DNA from 4 places in the Spartinivicinus marinus genome. Region 1 is predicted to be linked to each of the others. Evidence: predicted binding sites of a transcription regulator. Region 1 holds the regulator's gene; each other region holds the start of a gene.
The links. Region 1 encodes FNR, which switches genes on or off when oxygen is low (the NO sensors DNR and NnrR bind a similar motif). Its sites were predicted from a motif close to TTGATNTANATCAA; they were not measured.

Region 1 (3,147 bases):
CACTTTATGTACACATCCCGTTTTGCGCTAGTGTTTGTTATTACTGTGGCTGCAATAAAATAATTACCAAAAATCGGCAAAAAGCCCTGCCTTATCTAACGGTATTGGAAAAAGAAATCCAGCTTGTCTCTCAACAGTTAGACTGTAAGCCTGTGGTTGAACAACTACACTGGGGAGGTGGTACCCCTACCTTTTTGACCCATGAGCAAACTACCCAATTGTTTACGCTGCTGGAGCAGCACTTTCAATTGGTGGATGATATTGACGGAGACTATTCAATTGAAATAGACCCACGAGAAGCTGACTGGCCAACCATGGGATTATTACGCTCCTTGGGGTTTAATCGTATTAGCTTAGGTATTCAGGATTTTAATCCAGTTGTACAAAAAGCGGTTAATCGCGTTCAATCAGAAGCTGAAACAGAAGCTATTTTTGAAGCAGCCAGGGCATTATTATTTAAATCCATTAATGTGGATTTAATTTATGGATTACCTTTTCAAACCACTGCCAGTTTTTTAGAAACCCTTGATAAAGTCATTGCGCTCTCACCCGACCGGCTATCTATTTTCAATTACGCTCATTTACCCCATCGGTTTAAGCCTCAAAGAAGGATTAAAGCCAGCGACTTACCTTCTGCTCCAGAAAAGCTCAGTATTTTACAACACAGTATTGATCGGCTACAGGCAGCTGGCTACCACTATATTGGCATGGATCACTTTGCTTTACCTGATGACAAACTGGCTACCGCTCAAGCAAAAGGCGAATTACATCGTAATTTCCAAGGCTATACCACCCATGGCCATTGTGACTTAATTGGGTTTGGCGTCTCTTCAATTAGCCAGATTAATGATATTTATTGCCAAAACCACACTGCACTTGATGACTATATTCAGTCAATCGAAAATAATCAGCTACCCATTAAACGTGGTATTCAATTAAATCAGGATGATTTACTTAGACGAGGTATTATTCAACAGCTAATCTGTCACTTTCAGGTAGATTTAGCCAAGTATTGCCAACCTTTCGGTATAAACTGGCACGTTTATTTCCAGAAAGAAATTATGCAACTCATGCCAATGGTTGAAGATAAGCTCATCACCCTAACTGATAGCAAGTTAATCATCACCAATAATGGAAGGCTGTTAGCCAGAAATATCTGTATGGTGTTTGATCGATATCTAGCAAGCAAACAATCATCAGAGAATTTATTTTCTAAAGTTATTTAATACTAAAAACTTTCGCTTGTTGCTAACTGGGTCACCCCCTACAATAATCACAATGTACCCGTTAGCCTAAATTAACAATTTTTGCGTTCGAGGCCTCAGCGTAACAATGATTGCCAAAGTAAAACCTATCAACCAAGTCGCTTGCAAAGATTGCATTCTAAGCACCCTTTGTCTGCCTATTGCCTTAAAAGTAGAAGATATTGATACGCTAGACAGCATCATTAAACGAGGCAAACCATTACGCAAAGGCGAGCACCTATTTTTCCAAGGTGACACATTCAGCTCTATCTATGCCGTTCGTTCGGGTGCCTTAAAAACCTACACCACCACTGATGATGGTGTTGAACAAATTACTGGCTTCCAACTGCCAAGTGAATTAGTTGGGTTAAGTGGTATTGATGACGAGCATTACCCCGTATCAGCCCAAGCGGTAGAAACCACTATGGTTTGTGAAATCCCCTTCGAACGACTGGATGAACTTGCCAGTACCCTGCCCGAGCTCCGTCGTAAATTAATGCAAATCATGAGCAAAGAAATTCGCGAAGATCAGCAAATGATGTTGTTGCTCAGTAAGAAAAATGCCGATGAACGTATTGCAACCTTTCTCTTAAATTTAGCTGCCCGCTTCCGTCGCCGTGGCTTTTCTTCTCAGGCTTTCAGACTCCCCATGTCTCGCAATGAGATGGGTAATTATTTGGGACTTGCGGTAGAAACGGTTAGCCGTGTCTTCACGCGCTTCCAAAAAAATGGCTTAATCGACGCGAATGGCAAGGAAGTCCTGATCAAAGATTCCATGACTATTTGCTCTTTAGCTGGAGGCAAACCTGTTAACCAAGCCAACGACTCATTAACAGGCTAGCCCTTCCCTAGCTGGGGAGAGCATCGATAAACCATTATTTGGAAAACTAATAATGATATTTGACGAATATTATATAAAGTCATTAATTCGTAATGTTCCTGACTGGCCCAGCCCTGGTGTAATGTTTCGTGATATTACGCCCTTATTTAAATCACCAAAAGCCCAACGCATGGTAGTTGATAGCTTCATTCAACGTTATGTAGATGCCGACTTTACCCATATTGGCGCCATGGAAGCCCGAGGTTTTTTACTTGGCTCAGTCATTTCCTATGAGTTGAATAAACCACTAGTGTTATTTCGAAAACAAGGCAAACTACCGGCGAAAACCATTGCAGAAGAATATGACATCGAATACGGAAAAGCAGTACTAGAAATACAACATGATGCCTTTGAAAGTGGTGCAAGCATCCTACTCGTGGATGACTTGATTGCCACAGGAGGCACTTTACTTGCTGCAGCAACTTTAACCCGACAGTTAGGGGGTAGTATTTATGAAGCAGCGGCTATTATTGACTTGCCAGATTTAGGTGGTAGCCAAAAGCTTCAAGACTCAGATATTCCCGTTTATACACTTTGTGCCTTTGCTAAAGATTAGTCAGTGTTAACTACTTCTGATCGCACCCCTCAAAGGGTGCGCCAGTCATCTAAGAATAAACCCGCTAGTTTCACCGTCATTTAAATGACAACACTGTCAGCTATTTGATCACTTCCCAACTATCTTTTTCATCTTACTCAACAAACATCGGACAGGTTAACAAGCAAAAGTGCTTTTTCCACTACTGCTAACTCCATACTTCACAGCATTTTCCTTACTAAATACTTTTTAACTTTTTCCAAGTAAAGCAAGCCGTTAAGTTGCGTATTTCAGTCTACACTAACCATAAAATAGGATTGTATTCAAGATAAGTCATTTTTTTGCAACGAATAAAAGGAATGCCAATAGCAGTAAAGGCCCATACTGGTCAAAAAAATGCATTAAAAACAATAAACGTAGGGAAAATGAGAGTTGAATAATGGGCATTTGTGCAGAAGAGCTAAGACATTATGTCGTTCAACCCACTT
Region 2 (3,147 bases), 6.1 Mb from region 1:
CAAGTATACTGCCAAATAATACTTGTCCTGCAAATAAAATTAAGGCAAAAATAAAATAAGGTTTTGCCACCGCTTGTGATTGAAATTTCAATGTATGTAGCACTGTTAACCCTCCTGATTGGGTGGCCAGTCATTTACCTCAATTTTTGAGGTCCATTCAAGAAACTCAGCTAAATCATCTATTTCCTGATCACTTAAATTAAATTGTGGCATTTGTCTTCGACCAGGTATGTTTAGAGGCTGTGCTTTCATCCATCCTTGAAAAAAAGCTTTAAAGCTATCCTCTCCACCTCGACGATAAAATACATTTCCCAACTCAGGCGCATAATAAGCTCCCTCACCTAATAACGTATGACAGCCGATGCAATTATTTTCCTCCCATATCAGCTTACCGTTTGCTACTGCTTCAGTTAAATTTTCACGATGATCTCGTTGTGGTAACTCTCGTGTTGTATGAAATGTTAGTGCCAAGAATAGTAATACAAAAAAAGCACTGCCTCCGTAATATATATTCCTGGCCATGCCTTTGGTAAATCGATCTGACATGGTTTATCCCCTTTTGCTTTATCAAGATATTCACTTCAACTGTTTTTTAACAAATAACAACACAGCTTGTGTGGATACCAAACGTTTTATCAGGCATGTTCAGTGTAATAAGATGTAAACGAGCATCTATTGATAAAAATCAACGATTATCAAAGTTATTATTTAACCCCTTTTTTTATGTGGAAATTTATGAGAGTATTTTCAGCCTAATAATCATTCGAGAAAAGCATTGCCATTTATTCAAAGTAAATACTAACGACGTCCATTAATGCTTCTACTATTGCAATATCATCAGTTAAAGGCTCTGCTAAGCAGGCTCGACAAGCATAATGGGCAGACATACCACTATCAATCATCTTAGCCGCATAGATCAATAATCGAGTTGAAACCACCTCATCTAAATCATACTGCTCCAACCGTCTTAAAGCGGTGGCCAGCTCTACTAGACGACCTGCAAGTCCTTCAGAAGTGTTAGCTTCATTAGCAACAATTTGTCTCTCAGTCTCTGCATTAGGGTAATCAAGACGGATTGAAACAAAGCGCTGCTTGGTACTAGGCTTCATCCCTTTTAATAAGTTTTGATAACCTGGATTATAGGAAACAATCAACATAAACTCAGGTGCAGCCACCAACTGTTCACCTAACCGTTCTAATGGTAAAACTCGTCTATCATCTGCCAGCGGGTGTAGTACAACGGTAGTATCCTTTCGCGCTTCCACTACCTCGTCCAGATAACAAATTCCTCCTTGCCTTACCGCACAGGTTAGCGGACCATCTTGCCACCATGTACCTTCAGGTCCAATTAAGTGCCGACCAACTAAATCAGCAGCAGTCAAGTCATCATGACATGCCACTGTAAAGAGTGAACGTTTCAAACGTTCTGCCATATGAGTAACAAAACGCGTTTTACCGCACCCTGTTGGCCCCTTAATCAATACAGGCAATTGATGTTGAAAAGCATATTCAAATAACTCAACCTCATTCGCTTGAGGCTGATAATAAGGTAACATGGACTTTTGAAGGTTGTTGGCTGATGTCATTTTTTTGCATTCTCTCATGCTAACAAAGCAATGATATACCCAAAACGTAGGATATGATCAGCCTATCATCATTCCTAACAGCAACAAGCCTGACCTTAAACTATGTTGATATTGATCAATTTTTATTTTTTTTATCGCGCTATTATCAAATTATAAGAAGAATACTGTTATTTTATTAACACCTGAAGCGTAGTGTCTGCCTCAGTGTAGCAATCAATAACCGTCAATAATAAATTATGCTGTATCCTGATTGAGGATGTAAAATGAAAATCCTACCTCTATTTTTAATCGGCTTTTCTTTACTATCAGCCACATTAACCACTACGCAAGCCGCAGGAGACATCGAAGCAGGCAAAGCAAAAGCAGCGCTTTGTAATGGATGTCATGGTGTTAATGGAATCAGCCCTAATGACTTATGGCCAAACTTAGCAGGACAAAAGTCAGGCTATCTAATTAAACAACTGAAGGCCTTTCGTGATAACAAACGTAATGACCCCATGATGGCTGGTATTATCAAATCACTTAACGATGATGATATAAACAACCTTGCTGCATACTATAGTTCTTTAAAATAAAATTCTTTAAAATAAAGCTTTTTAAAATGAATAATCTTTTAAAAAAATAGTTACATTTAAAATGTATATTTTTAAAACTACAGTAGTTATAGCATTACTATGCCTTTTATAAATGAGTTTAAGGGTGTTTTTCATCCATCACAAGTAAATTAATCTTATATGTAAAGTTAATTTTATAAGTGCGTAGCGGTTAGTATATCCAATACGAAGGGTATAACCACCTATAAATAACTCATAACAATAGGTATAAGCACTCTAAAGGAGAGCTGCAATTATGCGTTATCCCTCATTTGTATTATCTGTTTTTTTGGCAAGTTCATTGCCGATTTCAACGCCTCTTCTTGCAAAAGAATCCAGTGCTCCCAAACAATATGAGGGCACTTCTTCAACGGTACCACCTGCAAGTGCTCAAATTGTACGAACCCCTGGTGCACCCAACTTATCAGATGCAGATTTTAGTAAAGCCAAACAAATTTATTTTGAACGTTGTGCTGGTTGTCATGGTGTACTTAGAAAAGGCGCAACAGGAAAAGCCTTAGTACCGAAGGAAACACAAGCAAAAGGCCAAGTATATTTAGAAACCTTTATTAAGTTTGGTTCTCCAGGTGGCATGCCTAGCTGGAAAGATGAGCTTAGCCCAGAAGAAGTTACGCTCATGGCCAACTATATTCAGCACGACCCACCCACCCCACCAGAGTTTGGTATGAAGGAGATGAAAGCAACGTGGAAAGTCGCTATCAAACCTGAAGATCGACCTAAAAAGCAATTAAATAAACTCAACTTATCCAATTTATTTTCAGTTACTTTACGAGATGCGGGACAAATAGCCTTAGTTGATGGTGATACGAAAAATATTGTTAAAGTTATCAATACTGGCTATGCCGTGCATATTTCCCGTTTATCTTCATCAGGACGCTATTTATTTGTGATTGGCCGTGATGCTAAAATCAATATGATTGATTTATGGATGAAAGAACCTGCCAGTG
Region 3 (3,147 bases), 5.6 Mb from region 1:
TAAAATAGGGCCAAGAGATAACTTCATTACTTTATACCATTCATGACTTATTTTAGGGTATAGGGCAAATTACAAAAATATTCACAGCGAAAATAACTAAGTCTAAAATCCATCTGTGAAGAGTATCACTGCCAGGGTCTTGAGTATGCGCCTAACGTTGTTTGCGTACCTTCTGAAACCTTAGCAAGCTCGTTTTGCCAGTGAGGTTTCACTATAAAGTTGTTAGGATCTGCCTTGTAACAATTTAATGCTTGTCGCCAAGTACTGACGACTTGAGCGACATAAGCAGGGCTGCGTTGACGGCCTTCAATTTTAACTGCTTTAATGCCTATCGCTGATAATTGGGGAATAAGTGCTATGGTATTAAGACTAGTGGGTTCTTCAATAGCATTATAGACTGTGCCTGCTACCTCAAAGCGGCCTTTACAAAGAGTGGGATAACCCGCTTTTTCATTTGGTTGGAATTTGTCAATTAATATATCATTTAATCGTGACTCTAGTCCTTCGTTGGATTCTTGCCAGCGAACAAAACTGGCAGGAGAGCAGACACCACAGGTGTTGGGTGATTGGTCTGTTAGGTACGAGGATAAGTGGCAACGACCTTCTGCCATAATACAGAGCGAACCAAAGGCAAATACTTCTAAGTCTACAGGCGACTTTGTGGCAACCTGCTGAACTTGTTTTAAAGATAATACGCGTGGTAACACAGCCCGTTTAATTGCAAAATGCTGCTGATAGAACTTCAATGCTTCATAGTTAGTTGCAGAACCTTGCACTGACAAATGTAAGTTGAGAGTAGGGTAGGTATTATGTGCATAATCAAGAACACTGAGATCAGCACAAATGAGGGCATTGACACCTAAATCTACAGCAAGATCAACAGCCTTTTGCCAACGTGCCCATCCTGCTGGTTGAGGGTAGGTATTGATAGCTACAAATACTTTTACCCCTTTATTGATTGCGTACTCTAATGCTTGAGTGGCCTTTTTATCATTGAAGTTGAGGCCAGCAAAATGACGTGCGTTAGTGTCATCTTTAAAGCCTATATAAACAGCATCTGCACCATTATCCACTGCAGCTTTAAGGGCTGGTAAACTTCCCGCGGGGCAGACCAACTCCATATATCAAGTCCTCATTGCTATACCCTGTGTACTGCTTACGAATCAAAGTATCTAGCTTCTAAAAGTGATCGCTATAAGTAAGTGGGTATGATTGATAGTTAATAAGTTCAAATATTGTAAGAGTAACAAAGCGAGTGACTGACAAGCTTGACTTGTATCAAGGGGGGCGACTATTGATGAGTAAACACTAATGGGGTAGATATAATGTCACATTTAACAAGCTAGCGTTTAATTGTAAATACCTTATCGAATTGTACTAATTGTAGTGTTTTATATATAAAGTTATTGCAATGTACTAAATGTATATTTTTTGTACTTAAGTCTTGTTTCATACACATCATCACGGCTATTGCAGAGCTGTCCATATAGTCCGTTTTCTGAAAGTCAATAATATAAGTATGAACTTTATCTTTAGCATTTAAGTAAGCTTCTTTAAATGCTTGCACAACTTCTCGTGTGAAGTTTTTTCCGATAAAAATAGTAAGCTGATTGTCAGTTGCTTCTGTTTTAATATCTGTTCCAAAATTATCCATAACTTGTCTTTATTCTATCGGTTTTAATAAGTTGTTGTTAATTATAGTTCACTCATGATGGTGTGTTTAAAAACTCAATGAAACATATATGAAGAAAAATAACAGTATGTTGGCTGTATAAGCTGTATAAGCTGTATAAGTAGGGGGACGATTATTATTAGAGTTGACTTATATCAAGACGATAACTTGTTATATAGTAGATACTACTCAGTTTCGATTAACCCTTAAAATGAGTATAGCTGCTATGATTGTTAGCTTGCCTGATAAACAAAAGCTGTTGCCTGCTGTACCAAAATTAATAGCAAAGCCTCTAGTTTATATGCCTTTTGCTTTACAGAAGAAGTTGCTTAGCCGCTTATTGCAACAAATTTTTAGTGAAGCATTAGCAGATGGTGATTGTGAATTTTTACAAGGTTCCTGGTTAAAAGTAGCTATTACTGATTTAAATATTAGCTGGTTATTTGGTTGTAATGAAAAAAATGAAATACTCATTAATAAAAATGGTTTGGCTGATGTGACGATAGAAGGAAACTTAAATAGTTTTATATTGTTAGCTGCACGAAAGGAAGACCCTGATACCTTATTTTTTCAACGCCAGTTAACGATAGGGGGGGACACAGAGCTAGGACTACAGGTTAAAAACTTATTGGATAATATAGAGCTTGATGTGTTACCACCTATAATTAATTTATCTATTCGATGTGGAGCTGAATACATTTCATTATTTAGTAAGAGCGAATCTGAGTATCAATAATATATCGTTTGATTTCAGGTAATAGCAGCTCTAAGTCATAGTAGTTGGATTGTTGATTTAGAGCTGTATTTAAAATATTACCCGATTTAAAGGGTTGTAGTACCCATTGCTTGACTTCATGTGAGGCTAAAACCTTTGCCATTATGAGCAAGTCATCAGGCTTTATGAGTTGGTAGTTGATAGTTGTTCTGATTTCGTAGGATACCTTGGACTCTATTAGCTGGGTTAGACTTGTCATACATTTTTGATAATAGACTTTACTCCCTGTAATAGTAGTAGCTAAGTGAGGAGGTGATTTAAAGTCAAAGCCTATCCAGTCGACTAATGATATTATAGAGGTAAATCGTTTAGGTATGCTGCCACTGGTATGAATACCGACTTTAAAGCCTTGTTGTTTACACCACTGAATAGCTTCTACTAAATTATTCTGAATTAAGGGCTCTCCACCACTAAAAACAACCGCTTCGACTAGACCCGTTCTACGTTTTAGAAATTGTTGAATACTCTGCCAAGCATATTGCCCAGAGGTAATCTTGATCAGCTCAGGGTTATGACAATACTGGCAGCGTAAATTGCAGCCCTGACAATATAGTACTGTTGCTAAATGATCAGGAAAATCAATGGTGGTGAGGGGAGTTATGCCACCTATTTGTATTTCTCTCATATAAACTGCCTAGTAAACAAATAAAGAACAAGACCGTCCCTGGCTTTTATGGTTGGTTTTAAGTAGCTGCTATTC
Region 4 (3,147 bases), 1.6 Mb from region 1:
AAATTGTTGCGACTGGTTTTCAAAGTCTGACAAGGAGTGAAATTTATCTGGGTCCAGCAATCGTAAGTGGGCAAAGTGGCTGCTATGACCACACTGCTCAGGGGTGGCTGTTAGTAATAAAACACCGGCTGTTTTTTGTGCCAGCTGCTCAATAGCTGAATATTCCTCGCTTGCTGCTTCAGGTGTCCAGCTTAGGTGGTGAGCCTCATCTACTACTAATAAATCCCACTCAGCGGCCAGTGCGTCGTCAAGGTGCTGAGCTTGAGTTAGCTCATTTAGACTGATGAGTACCAGTTGTTCACTTTCGAAGGGGTTCCCAGTATCTGCGGCTTTTGCTTGTACTAGTCGCTCACGATCAAACAAGCTAAAGTGCAAGTTAAAGCGCCTTAACATTTCGACTAGCCATTGATGCAGCAGGCTTTCAGGGACCACAATCAACACCCGCTGAGCACGACCACTGAGCAACTGTTGATACATGATCAAACCCGCTTCAATGGTTTTACCTAGGCCTACCTCGTCTGCTAATAAGACACGAGGTGCCTGGCGTTTACCCACTTCATCAGCGATATGTAGTTGGTGAGGAATTAGACTAGTACGAGCACCACACAAGCCTAACAATGGAGATTGATAGAGGTTACGGGTTTGCTCCCAGGTTTTATAACGCAGACTAAAGTGGTTATTTTGATCAACTTGCCCTGCTAGTAAGCGCTCTTTGGGTTTTTGAAATTGAATAAAGTTGCCTAGGCAAGACTCAGGCAGTTCTGTTGATTCTCCATTAGCTAGTTTGCCTTGGTAAGTAATATGCCCATCTTCTTCTACTGAATCGGTGACTACCATGCTCCAGCCTTCATGGCTTTCGATGATATCCCCAGCAACAAAGCGAATGCGGGTAAGCGGAGAGTTTTTTACCGCATAAAGTCGAGTTTGCCCATTGGAGGGAAACAGTAATGTGACCATTCGTTGATCCAAGGATAAAACAGTGCCTAGGCCTAGCTCTGTTTCTGTATCACTAATCCAACGTTGTCCTGGAACAAATGTCGTCATTCTGTACGCCTATCTACCTCAGAAAAAGGCGATATGGTAGCGAATATATTTTGAATAACAATAGTCGATTTGCCTTATTTTCGGCAGAGATTTTTAGTAGTGGGGGGGAAATAGCCTACTGGGGAAGTAGGCTAGTATAAATATGGTTAATTATTCGCTAGAATCTTCATCAGCCGATTGATCTGCTGCAGACTCTTTGCCAATCTCTAGTACTAGTTCAGGCTTACCTTTAATAGCTTTTGCCAGGGTTTCTTTATGTTTGGCGAATAATAAACCAATGTCTTCGGCAATTTTTTCGTCGATATTGTCATAGGTTTGTTCTAGCAGCATGGTGATATTTGCTGCCAGTTCAAGCATCTTATCATGTTCTTCGGCGGCTTTTTTATCTGAGAACATACTACCGTCCCTATCGCATTTCCACATGGGTATAACGGCCATTCGCTCACCTCTTGCATGGACCAAATTAATGTAGGTCTAAGTTTGAGTACATTAAGGTTAAGTACTTTTATAAGACCTGTGGTTTAAAGCTTGTTTAATCTAGCGGGATGTTTAGCTAGCTATTATGGTTGTTACTGTATAAAAATACAGTGTGTTTGTCCATAGGAGCTGTATTGTATCCAATTAGTTTGTTAAGGAACAATCCAAATTCACCCTAACCAAGGATTACCTGAAAGCTTACTTGGCCTATTTGTAATCATCTATCCTATCTAATAGTGCTGTATAAGCTTGATCTGGGCTGGCTGCTGTTTGGTTGCTGTGTTTTGCTTTCCTCAAACTTTTTTAAACTCTTTATTAAGTGCTACGAAGCGGAATAATTTGCTTTGAGTCAATAAAAACCAGTGGTTAACCCGCTATTAGCCTGGACTGATTGATTTTAATCAATAAAAGCGAGTTGAGTAACTGTTACTGTAGTTTTGCGTTTAGAGGCAATAGCCAACAGGAGGTAAGCGATGTATATCGATGAAACAGTTTTAGCTTCGCTGATTACAATTGGTTTGATGATTGGCTTTTTTGTTGGTGTAGGCCTGCTAATTCGTAAGGATATTAACAATCACCGTTAAGCATACAGTTTTTTACAGTTTTGGCGAGTAGCTCAGGCTGCTGGCCAAAAATCAGGTCGCTAAGATCTGAACGTTTGAGGCTAGACAGACGTAAGGAATGCTCTATTTGCGTAGAGCTTTTAAGGCAAGAGTGGTGGCTACTTAGTTTTGTCAGGTTTTATGTAACCTACCACCTTGCCTGTTTTTTGTTTTAGTCTGTGCATTGGCTGCCTTCCCTTTTTTAAATCATTAGCAATGTCTTTCACCTGTACTTGCCTTTCCGCTTGGCTGGTTTCAGGTTAAGATTAACCTAGTTGGTTAAGCATGGGAGACAGGTGATGAGTGTACAAACTGAAATTGAACAAAAATTGACTAAAGCTTTAAATCCTGCCTACTTAGCTGTTATCAATGAAAGCCATATGCATAATGTGCCTCCAGGGTCTGAGTCACATTTTAAAGTTGTAGTTGTATCGGCAGACTTCGCTGGGAAAATGCCCGTAAAAAGGCATCAGTTGATTTATTGCTTATTAGCAGAAGAAGTGCAACATAAAATTCATGCGTTAGCACTGCACACTTATACACCAGATGAGTGGAAAAAACAGGCTGAGTCGGCACCTGACTCCCCTAATTGCGCCAATAAAAGATAAGCTGTTATTCCTATGTGTGGCGGTGCAGAGTTTGTTCAAAACAACGAACGTTTCCGAGTATTTTTCCCTAACCCTAAGGCCAAGCTACCAGTACTGCAAAAAGATGGCAGTATTACCATGGTCCCTTGGGGCAGGCGAGAAAATCAGCCAGGCAATACACCTCAAGGCGGTTGGGCCAGGTTAGAGTCTATCCAGCGTGGTGCTTGGCAACAATTTACCCCTAGGCCAGTCAAAATTGTTGTCACCTCCTTTATGGAAAAAGATGAGACTGAACAAAGTCGCTGGTTTCCATTAAACAACCATGAAATTATCCAAGGACTATTGGCCACTGATGGTAGCTTCCAGCGAGTCTATGTGGTGACTGAACCCCATCCCCAGTCCACTCATGACAGTGGACGCTGGCCACGGGTTATTTC

Region 2: OQE68_RS01280 (CbbQ/NirQ/NorQ/GpvN family protein) is a predicted target of FNR. The motif match lies at 1,692-1,705, and genes of this name have one in related genera.
Region 3: ubiT (ubiquinone anaerobic biosynthesis accessory factor UbiT) is a predicted target of FNR. The motif match lies at 1,818-1,831, and genes of this name have one in related genera.
Region 4: ccoM (cytochrome c oxidase subunit CcoM) is a predicted target of FNR. The motif match lies at 1,861-1,874, and genes of this name have one in related genera.

Annotation. Positions count from the first base shown of each region.
Region 1 covers NZ_JAPJZK010000001.1:6,351,342-6,354,488, forward strand. Annotated here, with positions in the region: gene hemN (oxygen-independent coproporphyrinogen III oxidase) at 1-1,226, shown strand, start outside; gene fnr (fumarate/nitrate reduction transcriptional regulator Fnr) at 1,333-2,085, shown strand; gene OQE68_RS27915 (adenine phosphoribosyltransferase) at 2,138-2,680, shown strand; gene OQE68_RS27920 (hypothetical protein) at 3,099-3,147, shown strand, end outside.
Region 2 covers NZ_JAPJZK010000001.1:273,118-276,264, forward strand. Annotated here, with positions in the region: gene OQE68_RS01270 (cbb3-type cytochrome c oxidase subunit I) at 1-103, opposite strand, end outside; gene OQE68_RS01275 (c-type cytochrome) at 106-546, opposite strand; gene OQE68_RS01280 (CbbQ/NirQ/NorQ/GpvN family protein) at 783-1,586, opposite strand; gene OQE68_RS01285 (c-type cytochrome) at 1,850-2,161, shown strand; gene OQE68_RS01290 (cytochrome D1 domain-containing protein) at 2,436-3,147, shown strand, end outside.
Region 3 covers NZ_JAPJZK010000001.1:746,888-750,034, reverse strand. Annotated here, with positions in the region: gene OQE68_RS03650 (U32 family peptidase) at 1-27, opposite strand, end outside; gene ubiU (ubiquinone anaerobic biosynthesis protein UbiU) at 126-1,121, opposite strand; gene OQE68_RS03640 (STAS domain-containing protein) at 1,343-1,654, opposite strand; gene ubiT (ubiquinone anaerobic biosynthesis accessory factor UbiT) at 1,899-2,408, shown strand; gene OQE68_RS03630 (anaerobic ribonucleoside-triphosphate reductase activating protein) at 2,380-3,072, opposite strand; gene nrdD (anaerobic ribonucleoside-triphosphate reductase) at 3,131-3,147, opposite strand, start outside.
Region 4 covers NZ_JAPJZK010000001.1:4,783,752-4,786,898, forward strand. Annotated here, with positions in the region: gene rapA (RNA polymerase-associated protein RapA) at 1-1,044, opposite strand, end outside; gene OQE68_RS21460 (YebG family protein) at 1,195-1,482, opposite strand; gene ccoM (cytochrome c oxidase subunit CcoM) at 1,995-2,105, shown strand; gene OQE68_RS21465 (BolA family protein) at 2,423-2,731, shown strand; gene OQE68_RS21470 (hypothetical protein) at 2,744-3,147, shown strand, end outside.